4 regions of the Streptomyces sp. NPDC014907 genome follow, and region 1 is predicted to be linked to each of the others. Evidence: riboswitches for the same ligand, from Rfam matches in the RefSeq annotation. Region 1 holds a riboswitch; each other region holds the start of a gene.
What was found. A riboswitch is a leader RNA that binds a small molecule or an ion and turns the genes downstream of it on or off. The one in region 1 is predicted to bind cyclic di-AMP.

Region 1 (3,961 bases):
TCGCCCTCTACATCAACTCGCCCGGCGGCTCCGTCAGCGCCATGACCGCGATCCACGACACGATCCGGATGCTCGCCTGCGACGTGGCGACCACCTGCCTGGGCCAGGCCGCCTCCACCGCCGCCGTGCTGCTCGCCGCCGGCACGGCGGGCAAGCGCGCGATGCTCCCTGGCGCCCGGGTCACGCTGCGGCAGCCCGCCCTGGACGAGCCCCTGCGGGGACAGCCGAGCGACCTCGACGTCCAGGCCCGCGAACTGCTCCGCCAACGCGCCCTCGTGGCCGGGTTGCTCGTCGAGCACACCGGACGGAGCAGGGAGCGGATCGACGCCGACCTCGAACGCCTCACGGTCCTGGACGCCCCGGCGGCGATCGGGTACGGGCTGGTGGACCATGTGATCATGAGCCGGCGCGCCTCCGCCGGCGGCACGGCGCGGTGAGCGGACCGTGGTTCCCGAACCGCCGCCGCTGCCGGCCCTGACGCGGGCCGAGGGCGAGCTGGTCGACGCGTACCTCGCGGCCGCCGACCTCCTGGGGCGGATCAACCCCTCCCGGAACGCGCACACCTACGGGGCCCTGAGGGCGGCTCAGGCCCTGGTGGGGCGGGCCGAGGCGCTGCGCGAGGCGCTGGCGCTCATGCACGCGCGGGGCGAGAGCGAGGTCCACGCGGAGACCCTGGCGCGCGCCCTCCGCGCCCTGGACGGGGAACGCAGGACCGCCCGGGTCACGCTTCCCCGGACGCGGCCGCGTTGACATTCCGGCATGTCGTGTCGAGGGCCGGACGGCCGACACCGGGCGCGGAAACGCTCCTCCGTTCGGTGGAGCCGGTGAGCCGGTGCGCGGAGGGGGCGAGTTGCGCGCCGACGGTACACATCTGGCGGAATCGGACGTTCCGTTGCCTGGTGCGAGGGTCGCCGCCCAAACCTCCGACGATCACGAAAGCATCCTGTCCACCCGAATGGTTCAGTCGTGAGGAGCCTCACAAATAGTCGCTTCCACTCGGATTTCGACCATGAAGTGGGGCAAGATCCCTGCCGACGACAAGCCCCCGCCATCCGAGGCGGGGCGGTCCGGGCGGACGCCGAGTCCTGCCGCCGTCCCGGACGTCTGGTCGACAGGATTGGACCGGCAGGAGTGGAGGACCCGAGCAGTACGGGCCGTACACGCCGTTTCCGCGGCGGGACCGGCCCTCGGGGTGAAGCCGCTACCGCGGCCGGGCATCTTCGCCTGCCCGAACCCGACAGGTCATCCTTCACAGGCGGCTGACGAAGGGTTGCGCATGACTGCGCAGATGCACGTCCCGTCCCTGCTGTCCCGGGCCGGAGCCGTCTCGGCTCTCACCCTCGCCGCCGTCGGCGGCACACTGCTCGCACCGGGCACGGCGCCGGAGGCGCAGGCCACGACCTCGCACGCGAGCAAGGCGCTGAACGTCGCCGCCTCCAAGAAGGGGGCCCCCTACCGGTACGGAGCCGCGGGACCCTCCCGGTTCGACTGCTCCGGCCTGACGCTCTACGCGTACAAGCAGGCGGGCAAGTCGCTGCCCCGCACCGCGCAGCAGCAGTACAACAAGACCCGGCACGTCTCCGCCGCCGGCCGGCAGAAGGGCGACCTGGTCTTCTTCCACTCCGGCGGCCGGGTCTACCACGTGGGCATCTACGCCGGGAACGGCCGGATCTGGCACTCCCCCAAGACCGGTTCCTGGGTGAAGCTCGACAAGATCTGGTCGTCGAAGGTCTTCTACGGACGCGTCCGGTGACCCCGCCCGGGCGCTGAGCGGGCGCGGAGGACGGGCCGGAGGAACGGTGGCGCCGCCGTCCTCCGCCCGCTCCGCCCCTCCGTCCCCGCCTCCGCCGTCCCGCTCCGTACGGGGTTCGCCCGCCCCGCCGTACGGGCCCCGCCCGCCCCCGCCGTACCGGCCCCGCCCGCCCCCGCCGCGCGGAGCGCCCGTCACCGGCTCGCCACGGGGGCGGCCGCCGTCCACGGCAGGGTGATCCGGACCGTCTTGCCGCCCGCCGCGGTGGGGGTCACGGAGAGACGCCCCCCGGCCTCCGCGGCCAGGGAGCGGATGATGACCAGGCCCCGGCCGTTGTCCTGCTGGACCGCCGCCGGAAGGCGCCGGGGCAGGCGCGGATGGCTGTCCGTGACGCCGATGTGGAGCCGCTCCCCCCGTTCCAGGCAGAGGGCCACCGTGAAGGTGGGAGACTGCCCGAAGGTGTGCACGACGGCGTTGGTGGCCAGCTCCGAGACGATCAGCCGGACCGCGTCCGCCCGGTCGGCGGCGCCGTCCAGACCCCACCCGGCGAGCACCTCCGTGACGTACCGCCGGGCCGTGGAGACCGAAGCGGGTTCGCTCGGCAGCGTGACGGATGCTTCCTGATGGTCTGCCATGACGACGCTGTCCCTTTCCCGCCGGGGCCGGTGCCCCGGATTGCGCTTCGCGCCAGATTCCCACCGATGGTGCCGCGCCGGGAGGCGTTCCCCCGGGGCAAGGGCGCATCTGTCGCCCGAAGCGGTGAACTCTGGCGTTCCCGAACGCCCTTGGGCGCCCCCCGGCCGGAAAGACCGCTTCCCCGGCGCGTCAGACGGCGGGCGCGGTCCGCAGGACCGTCTCCACCGCGCGCCCGATCTGCGCGTCCGTCAGGTCGGCGCGCGCCGTCAGGCGCAGGCGCGAGACGCCGTCGGGCACGGACGGGGGCCGGAAGCAGCCGACCGCCAGCCCCCGCTCCCGGCAGTCCGCCGCCCAGCGCAGCGCCGCCTCCGGGGAGGGCGCGCGGACCGACACCACGGCCGCGTCGGGCCGCGTCACGGACAGACCGGCTCCGGTGAGCAGTTCGTACAGGGTGGTGGCGACGGTGCGGACCCGTCCGGCGAGCCCCGGTTCGGCCGCGATCAGCCGCAGGCTCGCGAGCGCGGCGCCCGTGGCGGCCGGGGCGAGGCCGGTGTCGAAGATGAAGGTGCGGGCCGCGTTCACCAGGTGCTCGATCACGCGGGCCGGCCCGAGGACGGCGCCGCCCTGGCTGCCCAGGGACTTGGAGAGGGTCAGGGTGGCGACCACGTCCTCCGCCCCCGCGAGCCCGGCCTCGTGGAGGGCGCCCCGGCCGCCGTCGCCGAGGACGCCGAAGCCGTGGGCGTCGTCCACCACCAGTCCGGCGCCGTGTGCGCGGCAGGCGGCGGCGAGTTCCGGCAGCGGGGCCCTGTCGCCGTCCACGGAGAAGACGGAGTCGCTGACGACGAGGGCCCGGCGCCCCGGGTGCGCCTCCAGGGTCTTGCGCACGGCCTCGGGGTCGGCGTGCGGGACGACGGCGGTCTCGGCGCGCGCCAGACGGCAGCCGTCCACCAGGGAGGCGTGGTTGGAGGCGTCCGAGACGATCAGGGAGCCCCGGCCGGTCAGCGCGGTGAGCGCGGCGAGGTTGGCGGTGTAGCCGGAGGAGAAGACGAGGGCCGCCTCGAAACCGCAGAAGCCGGCCAGTTCGCGCTCCAGACGGGTGTGCAGCCGGGTGGTGCCGGTGACGAGCCGGGAACCGGTGGAGCCGGCGCCCCAGCGCCGGGCCGCGTCCGCCGCCGCCCCGGTGACCTCGGGCCTGCGGGTGAGACCGAGGTAGTCGTTGCCCGCCAGGTCGAGGAGGTCCGACTCGGCGGCCCGGGGGCGCAGCGTACGGACGAGACCCGCCTCGGACCGGTGGCGCGCCTCGGCGTCGGTCCAGTCGAACGCGGTGCGGCGCGGGCCCTCGGCCCGCGCGTCGTCGGCCTGTGGCATGGGCGTTCCTCCGGCGGCGCCCCCGGTCGGCCGGCCGGCGCCTTTTGTAGGCAGCGCACAGACCCTAGCCGCAGGGCGGCGGGGCCGTGGTGTGGTCATCCACACACCTCGTTCGGGGGCGATTGTTCGGTTCCTCCTTGGCCCGGGGGCGGGCGGTAGGCCAGGATCAGCGGTTATGGACCTGCTGAACACGCTGGTGGAGAAGGG
Region 2 (3,961 bases), on a different contig from region 1:
GACCGGGCGGCGCTCGAACGGTTCACCGGGTGGGCCGCCGCGCAGACCGGGGACCGGCTGCGCGTCCTGTTCACGCCGTGGGGCGAGGGCCTGGTGCGCTCCTGGTACCGGCGGGCCCTCGTCGAGCTGTCCCGGCTGCCGCACGTCGAACGGGTGGCGATCCAGACCAATCTGAGCTGCCGGACCGACTGGCTGGCGGAGGCGGACCGGGAGAGCGTGGCGCTCTGGTGCACGTACCACCCCGGGCAGACGGCGCCCAGGCGCTTCCTCGCCAAGTGCCGCGACCTGGCGGAGCGGGGCGTGCGGTTCAGCGTCGGCGTGGTCGGTCTTCCCGCGCACCTGGAGGACGCGCGGCGGCTGCGGGACGCGCTGCCGCCGCACGTGTACCTGTGGGTGAACGCGGCCGAGGGGCACACGTACTCCGACGCGGAGGCCGCGCGGTGGACGGAGCTCGACCCGCTCTTCCCGTACAGCCGGCATCCGCACCGCTCGGCGGGGCTGCCGTGCCGCACCGGAGAGTCGGTGATCTCGGTGGACGGCGGGGGGACGGTGCGGCGCTGCCACTTCGTCAGGGCCGAGCTGGGCAACCTGTACGACGGCTCGTACCGCGCCGCCCTGCGTCCCCGCCCCTGCCCCCTCGCCGTCTGCGACTGCCACATCGGCTACGTCCACCTGGAGACGCTGCCGCTGTACGACGTGTTCGCCGGCGGGGTCCTGGAACGGATTCCCGCCGTGCCGCCCGCTACAGGGCGATGAGGTCCCCGAGGGGCATCAGGTCGGGGCGCTTGGCCGCGACGCGGTCCCCGGAGCTCTCGCCGCGCAGCCGGCGCCCGATCCAGGGCACGAGGTGCTCCCTCGCCCACTGGATGTCGTCGCGGCGCACCTCGAGCGTGCCGCGCGGCGGGACCGGCGGCCACGCCTGGTCGGGGTCGGCGGGCACCGGGATGCCGAGGACCTGGGCGGCGCGCAGGGCGACCCGGGTGTGTCCCTCGGGCGAGAGGTGCAGGCGGTCGCCGTCCCAGGCCCGCCGGTCCTGGACGGACTTCAGGGACCACAGGTCGAGGACCGGGCAGTCGTAGCGGTCCGCGATGGCGCGGACGTGCGCGGTGTAGGTGGCGATCTTGCCGCGCAGGTGCCGGAGCAGGGGGACGTCGCGGGTGTCGAAGCCGGTGGTCACCATGACGGTCCCGACGGCGGAGGTCAGGTCGGCGACGGCGCGCTCGAAGCGCTCGGCCACGTCGTCCGGGTCGGAGCCGGGACGGATGATGTCGTTGCCGCCGGCGCAGAAGGTCACCAGGTCGGGGGCGAGTTCCTTCGCCCGGGGGACCTGTTCCGCCACGATCTGGTCGAGGAGCCGGCCCCGTACGGCCAGGTTGGCGTAGCGGAAGGAGTCGTGCTCCGGCAGCCGGTCGGCGAGCAGGACCGCGAAGCGGTCCGCCCAGCCGACGTACGTCCCGTCGGGGCCCGGGTCTCCGACGCCTTCGGTGAAGCTGTCACCGATCGCCGTGTACGACCCGAATGCGTTCATGTCTCTTGATCTCGAATCGTCTGCCACGAACGCACATCATTCCTTCTTCCGTGTGACCTACGCGACCGTAAGGAGGGGTTGACGGCGGGTGATATATGCCACCGGTAAAGATTCCGCCACGTCGGAATACGACGGCGGCCCGGTGCTTTCGCGCCGGGCCGCCGGAAAAGGGGGTTCTCGCCGTTTTCGTCAGACGGAGACGCCGTGTCCGCGCAGGTATGCCAGCGGGTCGACGTCCGAGCCGTAGCTCGGCGAGGTGCGGATCTCGAAGTGCAGGTGCGGGCCGGTGGAGTTGCCGGTGGAGCCGGAGAGGCCGATCTGCTGGCCGCCGGTGACGGACTGGCCGGCCGAGACCGCGAGGGAGGAGAGGTGGGCGTACTGCGAGTAGTTGCCGTCGGCGTGCTTGATGACGACCTCGTTGCCGTAGGAGCCGCTCCAGCCGGCGGAGACGACCGTGCCGGCGCCGACGGCGCGGACGGTGGTGCCGGAGGAGGCGATGAAGTCGACACCGGTGTGGTAGCCGGAGGACCACATGGAGCCGGAGGCGCGGTACGGGGTGGAGAAGCCGCCGGTGACGGGGGCGACCCAGCCGGTGGAGGAACCGGTCGGGGAGCCGGTGGAGCCGCCGGGGGCGTCCGTGGTGGTGGCGGCCGGGGCGGCGGCGCGGCGGGTCTCGCGGGAGGCGCGCGGGGTGTCGTCGCCCTTCCCGGAACTCCGCGTGACCGGGGCGCTCTTCGGGCCGGCGGGGGCGGAGCCCCGGGCGCCGACGGTGAGCTTCATGCCGGGCATGATGAGGGAGGGGTCCGCGCCGATGGTCCGGCGGTTGTCCTCGTACAGCTTCTGCCAGCCGCCCGTGACGTGGTGGTCGGCGGCGATCTTCGACAGGTGGTCGCCGCGGACGACGGAGTACGTCACCGGCGTGTTCCTCGCGGCGGCCGGGGCGGCCTCGGCGGGGGTGGCCTTCACCGGGACGGCCTGCACCTGGGAGGCGGCCACGACGGCCGGCGCGGGGGCGGCGGCCGGGGCGGCCTGCTCGGCGGCGTGGGCGCCCGTGGCTCCGAGGAGCGGGAGGGCGACGACGGCGCCTCCCGTGCCGGCGGCGGCGAATCCGCGGGTGAGGAGGTTGTTCTTCGGGCGGCGGTGCTTACCCTTCGCGGGCATGGATCGTTCCTCTCCGGCGCCTGCGAGGTGAGCTGTCGGGTTCGGACTGGAGATGTCCGGCCGCGTTCTCACGCGGCTTCACCCCGAGCCGTCCTGTGTCACGGGACCGGCGTACTTCCTGGGTCCCCCGCTCCTGCCACGCATGGGATGGGTGGAATTCCGGACGGTGGCAGGATTCGGCGGTCCGACCGGATTGACGGTGACGCTAGACGAGCGGGGTCGGCGCGAACAAGCCACTGCTCCGGCCCGGGATTCCCCGCTAGATCATTACGGCGGGATCACGGTCACCCTCCGTGGATGACGGTCCTTCGATTTCCCTTTGGCGTACGGAAATCACGCCGGTCCCCCGGCCACGATCCGTCACTTCTATGACGCTGCTCACGCGCCGCCTTCCATCTCCCCCTCAACCAGGGCTTGTTATACCCAAGGCCTCAATTCGGACAGTTCCCCCATTACCGTCCGAGGGGGTGCGCCACGCGCCTCCCGCCCGGATGATTGCCCCAGGAACCCGTCCCGCGCCGGACACCCGAACGCCGACCCCCAGGAGCATCCGTGACGCAGCAGTTGCCGCAGGTCCCGCCCGCCGAAGCCGTCGAGCCCGAGCTTGCGGGGGTCCGCAACTTCCGGGACGTGGGCGGCCTGCCGACGGCGGACGGGCGTGCCGTCCGCCCCGGCCGCCTCTTCCGCAGCGGCCACCTGGCCCACGCGACCGAGGCCGACGCCGCCTTCCTCGCCTCGCTCGGCCTGCACACCGTCTTCGACTTCCGCAACGAGGCCGACCGGCGGATCGAGGGCGCGGACGTCGAGCTGCCGGGCGTGCGCAACGTGAACATACCGCTCAACGACCCGGCCGACGGCAAGGAGTTCTGGAAGCTGGTGCGCGACGGCGGGATCGCACAGCTGCGGGAGGCCCTGGGCGACGGCAGGGCGGCCGCCCGGATGTCCGATTCGTACCGGAGGATGGTGGTCGAGCGAACCACGGAACACAGCCGCATCCTGCACTCCATGGCGGAGGAGAGCGTGCCGGCGCTGATGCACTGCGCGGCGGGGAAGGACCGCGCCGGGCTCGCCGTCGCGATCACCCTGCTCGCCGTCGGGGTCGACCGCGAGGCGATCGAGGCCGACTACGTGAAGTCGAACGAGCCGCACCGCCGCTACAAGGTGCGCCGCGGCTCCACCGCTCCGGACGCCATGGGGCCCGAGGTGATGGAGTTGCTGAGCCCGCTCTTCGACGCGCGCGCGGAGTACCTGCGGGCCGCCTTCGAGACGATC
Region 3 (3,961 bases), on a different contig from region 1:
CGGCCGGTCTCGACGGCGTCGCGACCATCATGGCCCGCGCGCTGTCCGAGGGCACGGACAAGCACACCGCCGAGGAGTTCGCGGCCGAGCTGGAGCGCTGCGGCGCCACGCTCGACGCGCACGCCGACCACCCCGGTGTACGGGTCTCCCTGGAGGTCCCGGTCTCCCGGCTGCCCAAGGCGCTCGGTCTGCTCGCCGAGGCCCTGATCGCCCCGGCGTTCCTGGAGACCGAGGTCGAGCGCCTGGTGCGCAACCGTCTCGACGAGATCCCGCACGAGACGGCCAGTCCGGCCCGGCGGGCCGCCAAGCAGCTCTCCAAGGAGCTGTTCCCGGCCGAGTCCCGGATGTCCCGGCCGCGCCAGGGCACCGAGGAGACCGTCGCGGCGATCGACGCCGCCGCGGTCCGCGCCTTCTACGAGAGGCACGTGCGGCCCGCCACGGCGACCGCCGTGGTCGTGGGCGACCTGACCGGGGTGGACCTGGAGAAGGTCCTGGCGGAGACGCTGGGCGCCTGGACCGGCGATCCGGGCGAGCCGCTCCCGATGCCGCCGATCACCGCCGACGACACCGGAAGGGTCGTCATCGTGGACCGTCCCGGCGCCGTCCAGACCCAGCTGCTCATCGGCCGGATCGGCCCCGACCGGCACGCCAGCGTCTGGCCGGCCCAGATCCTCGGCACGTACTGCCTGGGCGGGACCCTGACCTCGCGTCTGGACCGGGTGCTGCGCGAGGAGAAGGGCTACACGTACGGCGTGCGGGCCTTCGGGCAGGTGCTCCGCTCCGACGCCGAGGGGAACGGCGCCGCGATGCTCGCCATCAGCGGCTCCGTCGACACCCCCCACACGGGCCCGGCCCTGGACGACCTGTGGAAGGTGCTGCGCACCCTGGCCGCCGAGGGCCTCACGGACGCCGAACGGGAGACGGCCGTGCAGAACCTGGTGGGGGTGGCGCCGCTCAAGTACGAGACGGCCGCCTCCGTCGCCGGAACGCTCGCCGACCAGGTGGAGCAGCACCTGCCGGACGACTTCCAGGCGCGGTTGTACGCGCGCCTGGCCGAGACCGGCACCGTCGAGGCGACCGCCGCCGTCGTCAGCGCCTTCCCGGTGGACCGGCTCGTCACCGTCCTGGTGGGCGACGCGGCGCAGATCGCGGAGCCGGTGCGCGCGCTCGGCATCGGTGAGGTCACCGTCGTCGGCGGCTGACCGCTCCTCGCGGGGCCGGCGGCCCACCGCCGCCGGCCCCGCGCACGGGGTCCCGGCCCGACGGCCCGTCAAGGGCGCTGTTCCTCCGGGGGAGAAGCGCGCCGTGAGGGACCACCCGCAAGGGAATTGTCCGTATTGGCGGCAAGAGTGATCTTCTGCCCTGTGGCATGTCTTACAAAAGGTCATGTTCGGTTGGTGATCGACTGGCGGCCCGCATACCGTCGATCCGGCTGTTCGCCAGTCGTACCCGCCGCACCCGCGGCACCGGACAGCCATCGCCGAGTCCCCGTCAGGCGCGAGCCCGGGGAGCCGGGGACCCGCACGCAGTCCCTGGGGTGAATCGGACGCCTTCGTCCCGTACGGAGGGGCCCGTAGGAGACCTTCCTGCTCCGAACCCGTCAGCTAACCCGGTAGGCGAGAAGGAGGGAAAGGAAACAGCGTCTTCATGGCGTTCACCCGTGCCACCGGGAAGCATCGTGGACCGAGCCGGATGACGCGCCGCGGCGCGGGCATCGCCGGCGCAGCGACACTGGCCACCACCGGCGTCATCGGAACCCTCGCCTCCCCGGCGCTCGCCGCCGACACGGACCACCGCTCGCCCGAGGACACCGGCCTCGTCGAGGTGATCACCGAGGACTCCCTCGTCGACCGCGTCAACGCCCAGGCCGCCGCCCAGGACCGGCAGGCCTTCGAGGCCGCGGCCGAGGCGAAGCTCCGGGCCGAGGCGAAGCGCAAGGCCGAGGCCCGCGCGAAGGAGATCCGCGAGGCGAAGGAGCGCGCCGCCCGCGAGGCCGAGCGCCGCCGCCTGAACTCCTTCCAGCTCCCCGTCGCCGGTTCGTACGTCTCCACCGGGTACAAGACCGGCGGTTCGCTCTGGTCCTCCGGCAGCCACTCCGGCGTCGACTTCCACGCCGCCTACGGCAGCCGTGTCGTCTCCGTCGGCTCCGGCACCGTCGTCGAGACCGGCTGGGGCGGCGCGTACGGCAACAACATCGTCATCCGGATGAACGACGGCACGTACACCCAGTACGGTCACCTCTCCTCCATCGGGGTGTACGTCGGCCAGACCGTCGAGCCGGGACAGCAGATCGGCGTCTCGGGCTCGTCCGGCAACTCGACCGGCCCGCACCTCCACTTCGAGGCGCGCACGAGCCCCGAGTACGGCTCCGACATCGACCCGGTCGCCTACCTCCGCGCCCGCGGCGTCGCCGTCTGACACCGCCTCCTCCGCGTGCCCCCGGACCCGGGGGGCACCCGCGTCGAGAAAGCCCCGGCTCGCACTGAGCCGGGGCTTTTCTTCGGCCAAAAGAAGCCCATGAAATCCGGTGGGGCATCGGAAATTCCGGCGGGCTGCAATAGAGTCGTGGACCGGGCGCGAAACGGGCGCCGCCCGAATGGGCTCGCGCGGAACGAGGCGGAGGTCGGACATGCGTATTCCCGCGCATTCGGTGTGCACGGCGATCCGGGACGACATCGTCTCCGGCGTCTTCGCGCGGGGGAGCCGGCTGACCGAGGAGCAGCTCGCCCGCCGGTACGGGGTCTCCCGCGTCCCGGTCCGCGAGGCGCTGCGCACCCTGGAGTCGGAGGGCTTCGTCCTCACCCGGCGCCACGCGGGGGCACACGTGGCCGAACCCACCGAGCGGGAGGCGGCCGACCTGCTCGACATGCGGGCGCTGCTCGAACCGCTGGGGGCGGCGCGGGCCGCGCAGCGGCGCACCGAGGCCCATCTCAAGGTGCTGCGCGGTCTGGTCAGGCTGGGTCAGGAACGGGCCGAGCGGAGCCCGGGCGAGGATCTGCGCCCGCTCGGCGGCTGGTTCCACGAGACGCTCGCGCAGGCCTGCGGCAGCCCGGCCCTGACGGCGCTGCTCACCCAGTTGCGGTACAAGATCGCCTGGGTGTACGCGATCGAGCAGCCCGGACGGCCGGTGGACGCCTGGGCCGAGCACGGCGCGATCGTGGACGCCGTGGCGCGCGGTGACGCGGAGCGGGCGAGGGTGCTGACCGCGCTGCACACGGAGCGCTCGCTGCCGCTGCACCGGCTCAAGGGGGCGGAGCGGGGCCGTGTGAGGGTTCCGCAACATGCCGTCAACACGACGAGCGCCCGGAATTAACACGTCCACCGTATACAAGACCGTGGGCAAGGGGGCGGAATTCGGCGGACGCTTTTCGTGCTGCCCGAAAAAAGGGGGACGGGAAAGGAGAAATGCCGTGCCCCGCGATTGCGGCGGTCACGGCATTTCAGGATGCGAAAAGAGCGAAGGCGCGAGGGGGACGGGAGTCGTTCCCGGCTCGGGCGCCCGGCCGGGCCCCGGCCCGGACCCGACCCGGAACGATTCCGGCCCGACTCGCCCCAGAGCGGTCCGACCCGACCCGATCCGGCTCGACCCGGTCCGGAGCGGCCCCGGTCCGGGCCCGCTCGTGAACCGGACGGTTCAGACGGTCTCGGGGAGCTCGTCCAGGCCCTCGGCGACCAGCTTCGCGAGGCGGTCCAGCGCGGCCTCGGCGCCCTCGGCGTCCGAGGCGAGCACGATCTCCTCGCCGCCCTGCGCGCCCAGGCCGAGCACCGAGAGCATGGAAGCGGCGTTCACGGGGGCGCCGTCGGACTTGGCGATCGTCACCGGAACGCCGGAAGCCGTGGCGGCACGGACGAAGATGGACGCGGGGCGGGCGTGCAGGCCCTCGGCCCATCCGACGTTGACGCGGCGCTCAGCCATGGTGTTGCCCTTCAAGTCTCAAGCGGGTTGTCTAGACCAGTCTCT
Region 4 (3,961 bases), on a different contig from region 1:
CGGCCTCCGCCACCCGCCACCCGCCACCCGCCACTCGCCACCCCGGCCCCGACACCCGGGCCCCACTCCCGCCACCCCGGCCCCGGCACTCGGGCCCCACTCCCGTCCCCCCGGGGCCCCGTCGCCCCGGTACGCCACTCGGCCGTACGGAAGTCGCCGTTCCCCGGCGCGGCGGCCACCCTGAGGAGGGTGCGGCGCGGTGTGGGGCCGCGAGCGGTCGGACCGGGCAGGAGAGTTCAGGTGGGGCACCCCCTAGGAGCGGCGGACCACGGGCGGCGGGACGCCGGGGGCGGTGCCCGGCGGGGCGGTGAGGGCGTGCCCGCGTACGGCGGCGCCCGGTGGTTCATCCGCGTGCTGCCGCTACTGATCATCGTGGGCGGTGTCGTCTTCGACCTGACGACCCCCGCCCCGTACACCGCCTCCCCGATGCTCGCCGCCGCCCCGCTGGTCGCCGCGCCCTTCTTCTCCCTGCTCATGACCCTGCTCACCGGGATCGCCGCCGTTCTCGCCTCGGTCGGGCTCTACCTCGGCAACGACGACGTGACCCGCGCCCCGGCCGTCGCCGAGACCCTGACCGTGTTCACGGTCTCCGGGCTCGCCCTCTTCATCAACCGCGTGGTGCGCCGCAGCAGCAAACGGCTCGCGTCGGCCCGGGTCATCGCGGAGAACGCGCAGAAGGCGGTGCTGCCGACGCCCCCCGAACGGATCGGCGGACTCGTGTGCGCCGCCCGCTACGAGGCGGCGCAGGCGGACGCGTTCGTCGGCGGCGACCTCTTCGCCGTACAGGACACCCCCTACGGGGTGCGACTCGTGGTCGGGGACGTGCGGGGCAAGGGGATGGAGGCGGTCGAGGCCGTCGCCGTCGTCATCGGGGCCTTCCGGGAGGCGGCCGAGCAGGAACGGACCCTGGAGGGCGTGGCGCAGCGGCTCGAACGGGCGCTGACCCGGGAGGGCACCCGGCGGGAGGGCCTGGACGCCGTCGAGGGGTTCACCACGGCCGTCCTGGCCGAGATCCCGCGCGCCGGCGGCAGCGGCACCTTCGACGGGTTCGTGCGGGTCGTCAACCGGGGGCACCCGCCCCCGCTGGTGCTGCACGGGGACGGACGGGTCGAACCGGTGGACCCGAGCCGGCCGGCGCTGCCGCTCGGCATGGGGGACCTGGCGTCGTGGCCGGACCGGGCCGAGGCGCGCGCGTACCCGCCGGGCACGACGCTGCTCTTCTACACCGACGGCCTCTCGGAGGCGCGGGACGGGGCCGGCGTCTTCTACGACCCGGTGGCGCGGCTGGCCGGACGGATCTTCCCCGGGCCCGAGGAACTGCTCGACGCGCTCGTGGGCGACGTGCGCCGCCACACGGGCGGCGGGGCGACGGACGACATGGCGCTGCTCGCGCTGAGCCGACCCGGGGAGGGACAGCCGGAACGGCGCCGGACGATGCCGGTGGTGCATCCGGGCGGAGGAGGTCACCACCCGTAGTCGAGAGGTGTCACTGGGATAACGATTGACAAAACGTCAGATCGCAGGGGGTTTGGAGATCCTCCGTCGCGCCCTGCTGAAGGGAGGTCAAGTCGGGACACTTCCTGCCAATTCAATGAATGATCAAGGAGAGCGGCTTGGAAACGGGGCCTCCTGTCTATTAACGTTCGATAACGCAGCGCGGTCGTCCCAGCCGTCGCAAGAGACGGCGCCGCGCGCGTGCGCCGAATCCCGAAAGGGAACCGGGGAACCACCATTTGGGGTGAATCGAGCCCGCCGCGCCCGTGCGGCGTGCCCGTAGGAGACCTTCCTGCTCCGAACCCGTCAGCTAACCCGGTAGGCGAGAAGGAAGGAAAGGAGTGCGCCTCCGTGGCGTCCAACCCCCCTGCCCCCGAAGCCCCCTTCGATGCCTTCGGTGGTGGTGCGGCCCCCTCCGCCCCCGACACCGAGTGGAACCCCACCGAGGATTCCCTGCGTGACCGGAACCGCTCCGGCGGCCGGCACCGGGTCGTCAAGCAGCGCTCCAACTTCGCCCGTTCCTCCACCGTCCTCGGCGTCGGCGTCATCGCGGCCGTCGGCGCGGGCGGCCTCGCCACCGCGCAGGACAAGCCGCCGGTGGCCATCTCGCTCCCGGACCTCCCGGACCTCGACCTGCCGGACGCCCACGACCTGCCCGGCGTCGGCTCCCTCCTGCCCGAGGAGGAGCGGGAGACGGTCGCCGAGGACCGCGTCAACCCGAACCCGCTGACCTCCACCGCCTACACCACCGGGACCGGCGAGCGGACCGGACAGGTCACGCGGGCCGCCCTGAAGACCGGGGCCCCGAGCACCGCCGACGCGGGCGAGGCGCTGCGCGCCCGCATCCTCCAGCAGGCCGAGCAGCAGCAGGCCTCCGCCGACGCCGCCGAGAGGATCGCGGCGGAGAAGGCGGCGGCGGAGAAGGCCGCGGCGGAGGCGAAGGCCAAGGCGGACGCGGCGGCGAAGGCGGCCGCCGAGGCGGAGGCGAAGGCCGAGGCGGAGGCCAGGGCGAAGGCGGAGGCCGCGGCCGAGGCGAAGGCCGAGGCCGAGCGCCTCGCCCGGCTCGCCGCGAGCTACTCGCTCCCCCTCTCCTCGTACTCCGTCACCGCGACCTACATGCAGTCCGGTTCGATGTGGTCCTCCGGGTACCACACGGGCCTCGACTTCGCGGCGCCCACCGGCACCCCGCTCAAGGCGGTCCACGGCGCCACCGTGAAGTCGGCGGCCTGGTCCGGTTCCTACGGCTACCGGATCGTCCTGGAGCTGGAGGACGGCACCGAGGTCTGGTACTGCCACCTGTCGTCCATGACGGTCGGCACGGGCCAGACCGTGTCCACCGGCGAGACCATCGGCCGCGTCGGCGCCACCGGCAACGTCTCCGGCGCCCACCTCCACCTGGAGGTGCACCCCGGCGGGGGCGGCGGCGTCGACCCGGGCGCGTGGCTGCGCTCGAAGGGCCTCACGGTCTGAGGACCCGGCGCCCGTGGCCCGAGGTCCCGGGCCCGCCCCGGCCGGGACCCCTCGCGGGGGCGCCGGCGGTCTATCCGCGGTACGGGTTGTAGTCGCCGTAGTCCAGGTACTGCGGCGGCGTCCACACCCGTCCCGTCGCCCGGGCCGCGTACGTCAGCGCGGGCGAGGCGACCGCGCGGCGCTGCCACAGGTGGTGCAGCAGTTCCCGTTCGCGGGCCGCGAAGTCGGGACCGGCCGTGCCGCGCCGGGCCCGGTCGCGCAGGAACGCGAGGGTCGTCGCGAAGGACTCGTACTCGCCGACGGCCCGGGCGGCCCGCTTGCCGTACGTCCGGGCGGCGACCGTGCGGGCGGTCCGGCGGGCCCGCATCGAGGAGAGGGCGAGCGGTTCGGCGGGGGAGAGCCAGCCGGCCGCCGCGTACGCCGGGAGCTCCCCGGCTATCGTCCGCAGCTCCCGCTGCCGGCTCCACACCGCGAGCCAGGTCAGCAGCCCGAAGGCGGGCATCATGAGCGCCCCGTAGACCGCGTAGAAGGCCAGGGCGCCCCCGAAGGTGACGGAGCCGTTCCAGGCGGCGTGCATGCCCATGGCGAGCAGCAGTCCGGCCAGGGGCAGCAGGACGCGGCGGAGCCGCCGGCCGCGCGGGGCGAGCGCGGCGAGACCGAATCCGAGACCGGTGAACACGGTGAACAGCGGATGCGCGAACGGCGACATCACGGCCCGTACGAAGAAGGTCCCGACGGTCACCGCGCCGATGCCGGGGGCGCCGATCTCCTGGTCCTCGCCGAAGGCGTTGCCGAGGTAGAGGATGTTCTCGGTGAAGGCGAAGCCGGTCGCGGTGAAGCCGGCGACGACCACGCCGTCGACGAGGCCGTTGAAGTTCCGCCGGCGGAAGAGGAAGAGCAGCAGGATCGCGGCGGCCTTCGCGCTCTCCTCCACCACGGGGGCGACGACCGTGGCGCCGAGGGTGTCCGCCGAGTCCGGGTCGGCGGTGGTCGCGGC

Region 2: linked by a shared signal. The riboswitch ahead of ACZ3IL_RS14255 (peptidoglycan DD-metalloendopeptidase family protein) and the one ahead of ACZ3IL_RS22820 (C40 family peptidase) in region 1 are both predicted to bind cyclic di-AMP.
Region 3: linked by a shared signal. The riboswitch ahead of ACZ3IL_RS26300 (M23 family metallopeptidase) and the one ahead of ACZ3IL_RS22820 (C40 family peptidase) in region 1 are both predicted to bind cyclic di-AMP.
Region 4: linked by a shared signal. The riboswitch ahead of ACZ3IL_RS09285 (M23 family metallopeptidase) and the one ahead of ACZ3IL_RS22820 (C40 family peptidase) in region 1 are both predicted to bind cyclic di-AMP.

Annotation. Positions count from the first base shown of each region.
Region 1 covers NZ_JBVHEG010000009.1:171,263-175,223, forward strand. The annotation lists gene ACZ3IL_RS22810 (ATP-dependent Clp protease proteolytic subunit) at 1-437, shown strand, start outside; gene ACZ3IL_RS22815 (hypothetical protein) at 445-750, shown strand; cyclic di-AMP (ydaO/yuaA leader) riboswitch at 1,143-1,273, shown strand; gene ACZ3IL_RS22820 (C40 family peptidase) at 1,277-1,753, shown strand; gene ACZ3IL_RS22825 (ATP-binding protein) at 1,945-2,385, opposite strand; gene ACZ3IL_RS22830 (8-amino-7-oxononanoate synthase) at 2,576-3,754, opposite strand; gene bioB (biotin synthase BioB) at 3,930-3,961, shown strand, end outside.
Region 2 covers NZ_JBVHEG010000004.1:454,112-458,072, forward strand. The annotation lists gene ACZ3IL_RS14245 (STM4011 family radical SAM protein) at 1-756, shown strand, start outside; gene ACZ3IL_RS14250 (SGNH/GDSL hydrolase family protein) at 743-1,555, opposite strand; gene ACZ3IL_RS14255 (peptidoglycan DD-metalloendopeptidase family protein) at 1,718-2,689, opposite strand; cyclic di-AMP (ydaO/yuaA leader) riboswitch at 2,692-2,853, opposite strand; gene ACZ3IL_RS14260 (tyrosine-protein phosphatase) at 3,242-3,961, shown strand, end outside.
Region 3 covers NZ_JBVHEG010000013.1:99,296-103,256, forward strand. The annotation lists gene ACZ3IL_RS26295 (M16 family metallopeptidase) at 1-1,202, shown strand, start outside; cyclic di-AMP (ydaO/yuaA leader) riboswitch at 1,469-1,634, shown strand; gene ACZ3IL_RS26300 (M23 family metallopeptidase) at 1,648-2,418, shown strand; gene ACZ3IL_RS26305 (GntR family transcriptional regulator) at 2,630-3,313, shown strand; gene ACZ3IL_RS26310 (HPr family phosphocarrier protein) at 3,635-3,916, opposite strand.
Region 4 covers NZ_JBVHEG010000003.1:20,150-24,110, reverse strand. The annotation lists gene ACZ3IL_RS09290 (PP2C family protein-serine/threonine phosphatase) at 241-1,476, shown strand; cyclic di-AMP (ydaO/yuaA leader) riboswitch at 1,689-1,834, shown strand; gene ACZ3IL_RS09285 (M23 family metallopeptidase) at 1,846-2,964, shown strand; gene ACZ3IL_RS09280 (PrsW family intramembrane metalloprotease) at 3,035-3,961, opposite strand, start outside.